DNA from 4 places in the Paenibacillus sp. FSL W8-0187 genome. Region 1 is predicted to be linked to each of the others. Evidence: predicted binding sites of a transcription regulator. Region 1 holds the regulator's gene; each other region holds the start of a gene.
What was found. Region 1 encodes Rex, which represses fermentation and respiration genes when NADH is low (regulators of the CRP and FNR family bind a similar motif). Its sites were predicted from a motif close to TTGTGAAATATTTCACAA; they were not measured.
Positions count from the first base shown of each region.

Region 2: MKY48_RS01635 (DUF438 domain-containing protein) is a predicted target of Rex. The motif match lies at 1,504-1,521, and genes of this name have one in related genera.
Region 3: pflB (formate C-acetyltransferase) is a predicted target of Rex. The motif match lies at 1,617-1,634, and genes of this name have one in related genera.
Region 4: nirB (nitrite reductase large subunit NirB) is a predicted target of Rex. The motif match lies at 1,468-1,485, and genes of this name have one in related genera.

Region 1 is NZ_CP150206.1:2,709,007-2,712,223, forward strand. It holds gene dinG (ATP-dependent DNA helicase DinG) at 1-846, shown strand, start outside; gene MKY48_RS12155 (redox-sensing transcriptional repressor Rex) at 919-1,584, shown strand; gene MKY48_RS12160 (amidohydrolase) at 1,559-2,860, shown strand; gene MKY48_RS12165 (DUF5590 domain-containing protein) at 2,891-3,217, shown strand, end outside.
Region 2 is NZ_CP150206.1:359,288-362,504, reverse strand. It holds gene MKY48_RS01635 (DUF438 domain-containing protein) at 160-1,416, opposite strand; gene MKY48_RS01630 (DUF2642 domain-containing protein) at 1,874-2,197, opposite strand; gene MKY48_RS01625 (hypothetical protein) at 2,474-2,674, shown strand.
Region 3 is NZ_CP150206.1:2,540,872-2,544,088, forward strand. It holds gene adhE (bifunctional acetaldehyde-CoA/alcohol dehydrogenase) at 1-1,390, shown strand, start outside; gene pflB (formate C-acetyltransferase) at 1,710-3,217, shown strand, end outside.
Region 4 is NZ_CP150206.1:2,530,080-2,533,296, reverse strand. It holds gene nirB (nitrite reductase large subunit NirB) at 1-1,382, opposite strand, end outside; gene MKY48_RS11205 (hypothetical protein) at 1,561-2,238, opposite strand; gene MKY48_RS11200 (helix-turn-helix domain-containing protein) at 2,420-2,740, opposite strand; gene MKY48_RS11195 (uracil-DNA glycosylase) at 2,888-3,217, opposite strand, start outside.

The sequences.
Region 1 (3,217 bases):
TTGAAGGAATTGTTTTTTGACAAGAAACAAAGCGTGATCCTGACATCGGCGACCTTGTCGGTGGATAAATCGTTTCAGTTCATGATCGAGAACTTGGGTCTTCAGGAAGCGGCAGATAGCGGCAACTTGAACACGGTTCTGCTGCCGTCCCCGTTTAATTACAGGGAGCAGGCCCTCCTTGTCGTGCCGCGCGATTTTCCGAGCGTGAAGGGCTCGGTCGGGGATGCACTCTTTGTGAATACACTTGTGCAATCATTGGCCGATACGGCAATCGCTACGCATGGCCGCATGCTTGTGCTGTTCACTTCGTACCGCATGCTGCGTCAGGTTCACGAGCCGTTGAAGGAGGCGCTGGCATCCAGCGATATTACGGTACTGGGACAAGGGATGGACGGAACCAGCCGTACCAAGTTAATCCGGAGATTCCAGGATAGCAGTGCTTCGGTCCTGCTGGGTACGAGCTCCTTCTGGGAAGGGGTAGACATACCCGGGGAGGCGCTCACTTGCCTTGCGATCGTCCGGCTGCCGTTCCAGCCGCCGAATCATCCCTTGGTCGAAGCCAAGAGCGAATTGCTGCAGCAGCAGAATAAGAACCCGTTCATGAAACTTTCGGTTCCGCAAGCGGTCATTCGCTTCAAACAGGGATTTGGCCGACTGGTGCGGACCGCGCAAGATAAGGGGATTGTCATTGTCTACGATACCCGGGTCATTGAATCCTATTACGGGAAATATTTCTTATATTCTTTGCCGGGGCCGAAGATGGAGCATATGCCGACAGAGGGGATCGTTCCCCGAATTTCGGAATGGCTGCAGGAAGAGGCAGGCATAGAGAACCAAGCTGAATAAAAGTGAAACAATGAACGAAATGATCTGTCACAAAAAAATGTAGTTATTAACCTATTATTAGGGGGAGCATGAATGAAATCGGAAAAAATTTCGGAAGCCGTGGTCCGCAGATTACCTGTATACTTGCGCTATTTGAATGAGCTTCAGAAAAGGGAGGTCTCCACGGTTTCCTCCCAGGAACTGGGACAAAAACTGGACCTCAATCCTGCTCAAATTCGTAAGGACCTAGCGTATTTCGGTGATTTTGGACGGAAAGGGATCGGATATGACGTATCTTATCTGATCGAGAAAATTCGCCAGATTCTAAAGCTGGACCAGAAGATCAATGTCGCATTGATTGGGGCCGGTAATCTTGGACATGCATTATCGAATTACAATGCATTTCTGAAGGACAATATGAAGATTGTGGCGGTTTTCGATTCGTATTCTCCCAAAGTTGGTATGAAAATTAACAATTTGGTTGTACAGCCGATGGAGGAACTGGAGAAGACGGTTCATGAGTACGGCATTCGTATCGGGATAATCACCGTTCCGGATTTTGAAGCGCAGAATGTAGCCAATCAGCTTATCGCCGCAGGCATCGAGGCTATCCTGAATTTTGCGCCAACCATCCTGAAAGCCCCATCCCATATCCGGATTCATACGGCTGATTTCACTACGGATTTGCAGAGTTTGGCCTATTATTTGGATAACGGCAAGGAGGATGCAGCACATGACGACAACGAAGTGGATGGTTAAGAACGGAACGTTTGCGGTACTAGAGGAAGGAAGATCCGTGCTACGCGGATATATGGTTGTGGAGAATGACCGGATAACCTATCTGGGTGAAGAAGAGCCAACCGTCCAAGAGGGAATAGAAGTTATCGATGGAACTCATCTATTTTTCCTACCTGGGTTGGTGAACACGCACGGACATGCGGCGATGTCGCTGCTCCGCGGTTATGGCGACGATCTGGCACTGCAGGTATGGCTTCAGGAAAAAATGTGGCCTATGGAAGCCAAATTCACGGCCGACGATGTATACTGGGGAACCGCACTCTCCGTGCTGGAGATGATCAAAGGCGGAACCACGACATTTGTGGATATGTATGATCATATGGATCAGGTTGCCAAGGTTGTGCAGGACTCAGGAATGCGCGGCGTCCTAATGCGCGGCGTCATCGGATTGTGTCCGCCTGAGGTGCAGCAGCAGAAGCTGGATGAGGCGGTGGCATTCGCGAAAGACTGGCATGGCAAGGCTGACGGGAGAATTACGACGATGATTTCACCGCATGCACCTTATACGTGCCCGCCGGATTTCATCGAAAAATTCGTTCAGGCATCCCATGATTTGAATCTGCCTTTGCATACGCATATGTCCGAAACGGAAACGGAAGTAGCTCAGAATGTAAAAGACTACGGACTTCGCCCTGTTGCCCATTTGGAGAAGCTTGGCATGTTCTCCCGGCCAACGCTGCTTGCGCATGCCGTCCATCTGACCGATGAAGAAATCGAAATCCTGGCCAAGCATCAAGTTATGGTGTCGCATAATCCAGGCAGCAATTTGAAGCTTGCCAGCGGCATCGCTCGCGTGCCTGCACTGCTGAAAGCCGGCGTAACGGTGTCGCTGGGTACCGATGGACCTGCGAGCAATAATAATCTGGATATGTTTGAAGAGATGCGTCTGGCGGCATTGATCCATAAAGGGGTAAGCGGGGATCCAACCGCAATTCCTGCATCCGAAGCGCTTCGCATGGGTACAGAGTATGGAGCCAAGTCAGCCTTCCTCAACGATATCGGCACACTTGCGGTAGGAATGAAAGCAGATATGATCGCACTGAACACGGATCAAGCGCACTTCCTTCCACGGACCGATTATATTTCACACGCTATCTACTCAGCCAGTGCGAAGGATGTAGAGCATGTATGGGTTGACGGCAAGCAGGTAGTGAAGAATGGCGCGAGTCTTACTCTTGATGAGGAACGTATCCGCCGGGAAGCGCAGCGTGCATTTGAGCGTCTTACAACCCTCTAGGGAATAATCAAGGGGAGCGAGGAGACGGATTTGAAGAAAAAAACGAAGTGGATATTGCTGAGTGTGTCCAGCGTGCTGCTGTTGCTGCTTGGTTTACAGCTCTATTATTCATATGTTATGAAAGATACTTGGAATGAAGAAAGAATGGCAATTGTTGCCGCGAAGCAGCATGGCCAATTGGTTACATCCGGGAAGACCTATAAATCGGTGTGGGGCGAGGATAATAACTATTGGGTGGTAAGCGGGAAAGATCAAGACAATCAAGATCGTATGGTATGGGTGAAATTTACGGATGACAACGTACCTGTTGAAGGTGCTGACGCTGTCCAGTCCGTTTTATTGAAAACGGGAATGTCA
Region 2 (3,217 bases), 2.3 Mb from region 1:
AACAACAAAGGCTGTCCTTCAAGTAGATATTCTACTTGAAGGACAGCCCTCTTTTATGGAAAGGACGCATATCCGGCATCTGCTATGACGGTGCCGGGAAATCGGCCCAGTTTTGCCCTTTACTTTTTCTGGATGCGGTTTTGGGGTTCGCGTAACAACTTACGAAGAGAGTATCCGTTTTTGACCTGTGAGTTCCTGAATCGGCTTAATGTTTTGAGTGAATTCAAGCGTACCTAAATAGTTTCCTTCTTCATCCCTTACGGCAAAATAGCGAATGTAAACAAATTTATCTTTAATCGGGATCCAGAAATCTTCTGCATCTTTGACACCTGCCTTGAAATCAGCAAGCAGCTGATTGACGACATGAACGCTTTGCGGAGGATGGCAGTTCTGAACACTTCTGCCGATTACCGCTTTGGTACGAACGAAGATTCGTTCTTTTCCCTGTGAAAAATATCGAACGATATCATTTTCATCGATAAAGGTTAGGTCGACTGGTAAATGGTTTAAGATGGATTCCATCTGTCTGACCGATAAAATGCCTGTACTCATTCGGATATATCCCTCTTGCAGCGGAGAAGACCCCAATCCCTGATCTGCGCCAGGTTCAGCTGCTCTTTCGGGAATCCATTCTTGATCGGGCGCAATTAAGCAATAACCGACTTCTTCGCTTTGGGCAGCAATTTGAAGCCATTCGTCTTCCGTCAACTTTTCCAGAGCCATTGGTAATAAGATATGTTCCTCTTTATAGATCATTTCTGTTACTTCGGTTAAGACGCGTTTTGCCAGATCCACTACGGTCTCGGCATTGCCATCAAAGTGAGTGAGTTTGGATTTCACTTCTTTTATTCCCAATCGGATACCGTCATCTACTGCCCACATCACCTTGGTCGGTCCATAGATCCCATATTTCTCGAGAAAAGGAAACAGCACATTTTCTTTGCGGCTGTAGTGTTTATCTACATCATAGAGGAGACTGAAATCCTCTAGCAATTTGAGGCGGTTTGCCTCTCCTTGATCCTTAAGAAATTGATCCAGATGCAGGGCGATTCTGAAATTTGCCAGTCGATCAATTTCTCGGTTCTCCATTTTAAAGGTATGCACTGGATGTCCAGGCTGCTCTTCCGGTTGATGAGCTCTGTGAATGTCTTGGATGGAACCTTTGAATACGGCAGCATGCACACTGCACAGTCGCTGTACCTCGGTTACGGGTATTCCTTCCTCCTGCATCAGCACTTGCTCCAGCTCCGAAATCTCATCAACGGAAATTTCCCCTACAGTTTGATTAAACTTGGCCTTTACTTCCTCCACGCTTTTTCCATAGTGCAGCTCTTTAATGATATCCTTGAGCATATTTATACGGACGGTTCGATGAGCAGAAACTCCATTTTCACGGTTATTAATGAATTCACTCATGTTCTTCACCTCGGTTTTGTTTCAATATATAAAGATTAAATTTTATCTTGTTTACTTCTCTAAACTAGCATCCTCATGCTCCACAGCTTGTGATTAAAAACACAAATGAAATGAAAATTCATTGAACAAAGAGAGGTGATCCGTTTCTTCGAAAAGTGACGAGTCGCTTTCTAAAAAGATGGGAAACCAGATAAAAATATACAATATGATTACGGATGTCCATATTACGCCGGGCAATGTACATGACTTCGGTTCCTTATCTGTCCCGAATAGATCGCCAACAACAAACGATTAAGACATCGCGGGGTTAATTTGGATATTTGTAAGACTTTCAAGAAAACAAAAAGAGCACCGAAACGGTGCCTTTTTTCGTATTGATCTTAACCATGAACAATTCCTAGCCCTTCCTTGATGAAGATTTTGTCCAAAGCCTCTTAGATCGGCTCTCGTCCATTGTTTATTTCTCTTCTGCTTTTTCAAAATAAACGATTTCACATAATCGAATGTGATGCTTTTTTCCATGGACTACAAGAGCTACGTGATCAATGAAAACATCATCCAGAGTACCTACCAATTTGCCGACAGTTGTCGTGATGGCAATCATTAGCCCTATGTGCTGGATCAAATGCTCAGTGAATTTGGGTTCCACAGTTGTCGTATACATAACATTTTTTGGTAATACCGGAGTTTCCTTGCGCAGTACATCTTCATTCCGATAATATTGCGGAGCTGGGAATGGGGCATATGGTCGCGGATAGCCATAGTACATAAATCTATTCATGAGTTGCATACTCCTTTGTCATAATTTGAAAAACACATCTATATAACATATGACAAATACCTATGTGGTGTTCCAGAGAAGTGTTGTGCAAAATAAGAAAGCCGTAGATGGGATATCCTTTCCCCTCATAAAGTTCGGATGATAGGGGCGTAAATTCTTCAATCTCCTCGAGTATTTCCACCTAGATTAGGCTAATATCACAGGAGATTTTCGGGCTATCGACATATATTATTATTGCCTAGATCGAACACCAAATCTAAAAAGGAGTGTGTTATTTTGTCCGAAACGGTTTATTTACAAAATAGGTCTTACGATCCTGAACAAATGGCTGGTTATCATTTTGTGAAAGCTGAACATTTTGAGCGAATGAAGATGGCTTGCGCGGGCAATCCGCCGTTCTTTTATAAATATGCCGAGCAAGAATATTACCATAAAGCACTTGCGCACCGTTATAAAGGTATGGGTGGCTGGATGTAATAATGCGAGTTGACCAAATTTTCAATGAGTCCGTTCATTTAACCGATTAACGCGAGGACTTTTTTTACAATTCACGAATTTATCCAACCCGATGTACTATCGGGTTCTTTATTTATAGCGGAACCTTTGTTTTCATAAGCATATGGTCTAGTTTCCCTTCGCAGACATTTTCAAATTTACCCGATTCCGGTTGGCGTTTCCGGAGGTGAATATGACCGAATAAAAAAAGGGTGCATAGTCATAGCATGCTTTCACTCTTCACACAGTTTCGGACTAGATTTTAACTATAAGAAATGCGAAAACCCGCTCTATGGGCGGGTTTTATGTATGGAGCCGAGGGGAGTCGAATCCCTGCATCGAAAGCGAAACCCCGACACCCCGTAACGTCAGCCTGAATGCCTTCTTCAGTTAATCTGGGAGAAGATGTGGATGTTTCACACTCTTCTGGTTCTCATTAACTATTGCAGTGTACAAAAGCCTGTTATAAAATGTTTTTAAATTACTTTTAATTCCATAATTATCCTAAAATGTGATCCGCTTATA
Region 3 (3,217 bases), 170 kb from region 1:
GCCTTCTTCGCAAGGCGGTATCGGGGATATCTACAACACGAACCTGCCATCGCTGACGCTGGGTTGCGGCTCGTATGGACGTAATTCCACTTCGTCGAACGTGACGGCTGTCAATCTAATCAACGTGAAAAGGGTGAACCGCAGAACCGTGAATATGCAGTGGTTTAAAGTACCGGACAAAATTTACTTTGAAAAAGGCTCCACGCAGTATCTTGCGAAAATGCCGGAAATCACCCGTGTTGCGATCGTTACCGACCCCATGATGGTGAAGCTGGGTTATGTGGAGCGGGTAGAGCATTATCTGCGTCAGCGCAGAGTGCCAGTGGCCATCGAGGTCTTCTCGGAGGTCGAGCCGGATCCTTCAACAACGACAGTAGAACGCGGAACGGAGATGCTTGCTAGGTTCCAGCCGGACTGCATTATCGCCCTCGGCGGCGGATCGCCAATGGATGCAGCGAAAGCGATGTGGCTGTTCTATGAATACCCGGATACGGACTTTAACAATCTGAAGCAAAAATTTATGGATATCCGCAAGCGGGTCTATAAATATCCGAAGCTTGGACGGAAAGCGAAATTCGTTGCCATTCCAACAACGTCGGGAACCGGCTCGGAAGTGACTTCGTTTGCCGTCATCACGGACAAAGGGCTGGGGAATACCAAGTACCCGCTGGCTGATTATGAGCTGACACCGGATGTGGCGATTATCGATCCGGAATTTGTATACACGCTGCCTAAAACAGCGGTAGCTGATACCGGTATGGACGTTCTGACACATGCTATTGAAGCCTACGTATCGGTGATGGCCAGCGATTATACGGATGGGCTTGCCATCAAAGCCATACAACTGGTGTTCCAATATCTTGAGCAGTCGGCGCTTACCGGTGACAAACTCGCCCGCGAGAAAATGCATAATGCTTCGACGCTTGCCGGCATGGCTTTTGCGAATGCGTTCCTTGGCATCAACCACAGTCTTGCGCATAAGTGGGGCGGCCAGTATCATACGGCACACGGACGCACCAATGCGATCCTGATGCCTCACGTCATTCGTTACAACGCCAAGAAGCCAACAAAATTCGCGGCATGGCCTAAATATACCCACTTTGTGGCTGATGAGAGATATGCTGAAATCGCACGGATTCTCGGGCTGCCGGCAAGAACAACGGAAGAGGGCGTAAACAGTCTGATTGGCGCGATCCGGGAGCTGAACAGCAAGCTCGGTATCGAAGAGTCGTTCCAGCAGCTTGGCATCGATCCTAAAGATTTCGAGAAGAATGTTGAGCATTTGGCGGACCGGGCTTTTGAAGACCAGTGCACAACGAGCAATCCGAAGCTGCCGCTGGTGACAGAGCTCGCAGAAGTTTACCGCAACGCATTCTACGGTCGGTTCTAAATAGGATAGGCTCTGAATGCCGATCATGAAGATCCGGGAATATGTTGAGGTAAGTGATGCAAGACTAGACTCGGAGTGATAAAAATCACGGGAAAAGATAACTTTGTGATTAATATCACAGATGCGAGGGATCAACAGGACTACAATAAAGGTGTAGCAAGAAGCTGAATCTCAGGTCTTTGATAAAGAAGCTTGAAGGTACAAGGCGGGGTAGTGGCATCATTGATCGTGAAAATAATCACATTTAAAGATCTGAGATAGATCAAGGTGTGGCCTCGCCTGTCCTTGCAAGCCCCAGCAAATCTAGGAGGGATTCAATATGTCGGTGATTGAAAAAGAAACAGGCTGGAAAGGTTTTAAATCAGGTAAATGGACCAAGCAAATTGACGTTAATGATTTTATTGCAGAGAACATTACTCCCTATTATGGCTCTGATGAATTTTTGGCAGGACCCACGGATAACACCAAAGCATTGTGGGATATCGTATCGGATTTAACCAAGAGAGAACGGGACAACGGCGGGGTACTGGACGTGGATGTCCATACACCTTCAACCATCACTTCTCATCAACCTGGCTATTTGGATAAGGATAAAGAACAGATTGTCGGCGTTCAGACCGATGAGCCGTTCAAGCGTTCGATCCAGCCTTTTGGCGGGATCCGGATGATGATTGATGCGTGCAACGCATACGGCTTTGAAATGCCGCAGGCCGTTGTAGATATCTTTAACGGCATACGCAAAACGCATAACCAAGGCGTGTTTGATGCCTATACTCCAGAGATGAGAGCAGCGCGCAAGGCCGGAATTATTACGGGACTTCCCGATGCGTACGGTCGCGGACGTATCATTGGTGACTATCGCAGAATATCGCTATACGGTGTAGATGCTCTTATTCAGGACAAATTGAGAGAACTCGGTGAGCTTGAAGTGGATGCTATGGATGAGCCGGTTATCCGTTTGCGGGAAGAATTGTCTGAGCAAATGCGGGCCCTCAAGGAACTGAAGGAAATGGCGGGTATGCACGGTTTTGACATTTCCAAACCTGCAAATACGGCGAAGGAAGCATTCCAATGGTTGTATTTCGGTTATTTGGCCGCGATCAAGGAGCAGAACGGTGCTGCGATGTCGCTTGGCCGGGTATCTTCTTTCCTTGATATTTATATTCAACGGGATCTGGCTGAAGGCAAGCTAACGGAAGAAACAGCTCAGGAACTGGTCGACCATTTCGTTATGAAACTTCGGATCGTGAAATTCCTACGTACGCCGGATTATAACGAGCTGTTCAGCGGGGATCCAACGTGGGTAACGGAATCCATCGGCGGCATGTCGATAAACGGTGAGACGAGAGTGACCAAGAACAGCTTCCGTTTCCTGCATACCTTGTATAATTTGGGACCTGCTCCAGAACCGAACTTGACGGTGTTATGGTCGGAGAAGCTGCCGGAAGCCTTCAAAAAATATTGTTCGAAAGTTTCCATCGAAACCAGCTCGATTCAATACGAGAATGATGATCTCATGCGTCCGATTTACGGAGACGATTACGGCATCGCCTGCTGCGTATCCGCCATGCGCATCGGGAAACAGATGCAGTTCTTCGGAGCCAGAGCAAACCTTGCCAAAGCGTTGCTCTATGCGATCAACGGTGGTAAGGATGAGAAATCAGGCGCCCAAGTTGGACCGGAATATCCGGCTATCGCTGCCGAGGTCCTGAGTTATGATGAAGTCATGAAGCGATTCAAGCCGATGATGGAATGGCTCGCGAAGCTCTATATGAATACACTTAACGTTATCCATTACATGCATGACAAATACAGCTATGAACGGAT
Region 4 (3,217 bases), 180 kb from region 1:
CAGCCGCCACACGAGCGGGTAGCTCCTGTGCAAGCTTTAATCTCATCCACTGTCGTATGACCTTCTAGAGTAATGGCATCCACAATGGCTTTTTTGGTTACGCCGTTGCAGCCGCACACGATTTCATCATCGGGCATCTTCTCCAGTGAAAATGCCTTGCCATTTCCTGTTCCTGCGCTGTCAGTACCCATGATCGAATCGTAAATCTCATCCGTCATGGCTGTCTTTTTCCGAATCATGGATTGAAGGCTTGCCGAATCGCTCACATCTCCGAACAATATCGCCCCAACGATGATATTGTCGCGAATTAATATTTTCTTATAGGTCTTGCGCCAATCATCTTTTGCAGTGATCACCGAGTGCTCGGCTTGCTCCATGAATTCTCCGGCAGAGAATACATCCACACCGCTGATTTTCAACTTCGTCGATACAATGCTTCCCTCGTAAGGCTTGCCTTCCACACCGCATAGATGCTTCGCCAATACCTGTCCCTGCTCGAACAACGGTGCAACCAGGCCGTAGCATGCGCCCCGATGCTCGCAGCATTCGCCAACCGCATACACATCCGGCCAGGAAGTCTGAAGATAATCATTAACGACGATTCCCCGGTTCACTTCGATCCCGCTCGCTTTAGCAATCTCGGTGTTCGCTCTGATGCCCACTGCCATGACCACCAGGTCGGCATCAAGCTCATCCCCATCCTTGAAGCGGAGTCCCGTAACTCTGGTATCTCCCAATATTTCGGTTGTTTGTTTGCCTAATAAGAAGTTGATACCCTGCTGTTCAAGCTCCCTTTTCAGCATGCCGGATGCCATCGAATCCAACTGGCTCTCCATCAAATCCTGCATGAGATGAACAACCGTCACCTCCATGCCCAGGCTGACCAATCCCTTGGCAGCTTCCAGACCCAGAAGTCCCCCGCCAATGACAGCCGCTTTCTTGTACGCCTTAGCGGCTTGTAGCATCTGCGTGCAATCGGCAATGTTTCGGAAACCGATAACGCCTTCTTTGTCACTGCCCGGCACGGGTAAAATAAAGGGCTTCGAGCCCGTTGCTATCATGACTTTGTCATAAGGCACAGTCAATCCGTTGTTGGCGGTCACGACCTTGCGTTCCCCATCGATGGCAGTTACAGTGGCATCCGTGTGCAGAGTGATGTGGTTATCCTCGTACCATTTCCAATCATTCAATACAATATCATCCAAGGTTTTGCTGCCTTCCAACACATACGACAGCATGATGCGGTTATAATTCGGATGAGGCTCCTGTCCAATGACGGTGATGTCAAAATTCCCACCCAATTTAATGATTTGCTCGACCGTACTAATCCCGGCAATACCGTTGCCAATGACAACTAACTTTTCTCTCTTTATATTGGACATCGATTGATTCCTCCCCAACACATTTATCTAGATCGTGGCATTCCGTTGCTTTCACATAAATTATATCGTCTGATCGCATTAATTTTTGTGATATATTTCACATAAATCATTAAAATTTAAAATAAAAATGCCAAATAACCCTGTCCACATCGAACAAGGTTATGAGGAGGCTTGCTCTCTATATAATATCGGCTTCCATATAGGCTCGTTCGCCGCTAGGAACTTTCAAATAAGGGCGAATCCCGGCAAATCCCTTCGCGTCCAGGTTCACCCCGGTCATCCAGTTCCCCTCCAATAAGCCTCGATCCGATTGCATAATGACGGCAGGTGCCTGGATATGCTCCTGATATAGAACGATGCCCGCCTGAATAGTCTTAAAGGCTTTTCCTTGTTCCACCAACGGTACGGCGCTGATATACGTAGGCACAAAATAATTTGCGATCACATCCAGCTCTTCCCCGTCAAAAAACGGCTCGCTGCCAAGGAAAGGATGCAGCATTACGATTTTCTCATAGAGTGACCAGATGATCATCTGCAGAAATCTTCCCGTTCGTCCTATATTCTGCCCGGTGGACGCATGAAATCGATCGGTTTCATAACCAATGAACTTCCATCCGCCGGGGGCTTTGACCCATTTCTGAAACATATCAACAGCATCGGCACCGCTATGGCTAACGGATTCTGCAGATTCCGGGCTTGTTCCAGACGCAGCTAACCACAAGGAATCCGGCACATACTGGCTCAGCATCCGTTTGGTCTTCTCAAAAATATGAAGCACTTTTAATGAAGCGTTTTCAAGTTCTGAGATGTCCTCTTGTCCATAATGAAAACGGGAGATATACGTTCGCTTGGTCATAGGCTCGCCTCCTTGATATGCTGCTGGGTTATTTACATCATATAGCAGCTGCGTCCGCTTGGTGCATGTCCACCTATTCTTACCGTAAAGAAACAGGAATCATACTTCCATTTAGAAAAAAACCCTGAAATGAGGATGTCTCATGCCAGGGTTTAATCATCAAGGGGAGTCTTAAGATGACTCATCTTTCGACCCATTGTTCCGCCCAGAATGAAATTTGCTCCATCACCGGACGAAGTGCCTTGCCTTTTTCAGTCAGTTCATATTCAATACGTACCGGTGTTTCAGGATAAACATGACGAATCAAAATGCCTTCGCATTCCAAATCCTTCATCCGCTCAGAGAGCATCTTATCGCTCATGGACGGAATCAAATTCGAAATATCCTTAAAGCGCTTAGGCCCGCTCATCAACGTTTGAATAATCAAACCGTTCCACCGTTTGCCCAGAAAAGAAAATGCAGATTCAAAACGGGGACACATCGTAACATTTGTAACTTCCATATCCCTTCACCTCTTTACGAAGTCACCTTGTTTATAGAAATTCATAAGCTTAATTAAAAATCTAGAAAACTTACGAATTGTAAGTATGTTTCATTTTAGCACATTTCCGAGAAACTGAAAACCACCTAGCCCCTTTTTCCCATAAAATCAGCGCTTATCCCATAATATACGAGCCAAAATATCCAAATCTTTCTCGATCCAAGTGGATAATTTCCTATTATACAGTACCGCCGCTGGATGGAATAGAGGGAATATCTTATAGGTTTCCGCCGAGAACATATAACCCCTATCTGGATTCTCCGGATCGGTTGCTTGCTGGACCGGCCCCTCCATCAGTTTGCCGTGCAGCGATGTCACCGTTTCATGGCTTCCGATTAACCGGTGCAGCGCCGTATTTCCCATGGGTGCGATAATGTGCGGGCGAACCCATCGAATCTCTTCATCAAGCAAAGGTGCATGGGCCAATATTTCCGCCTT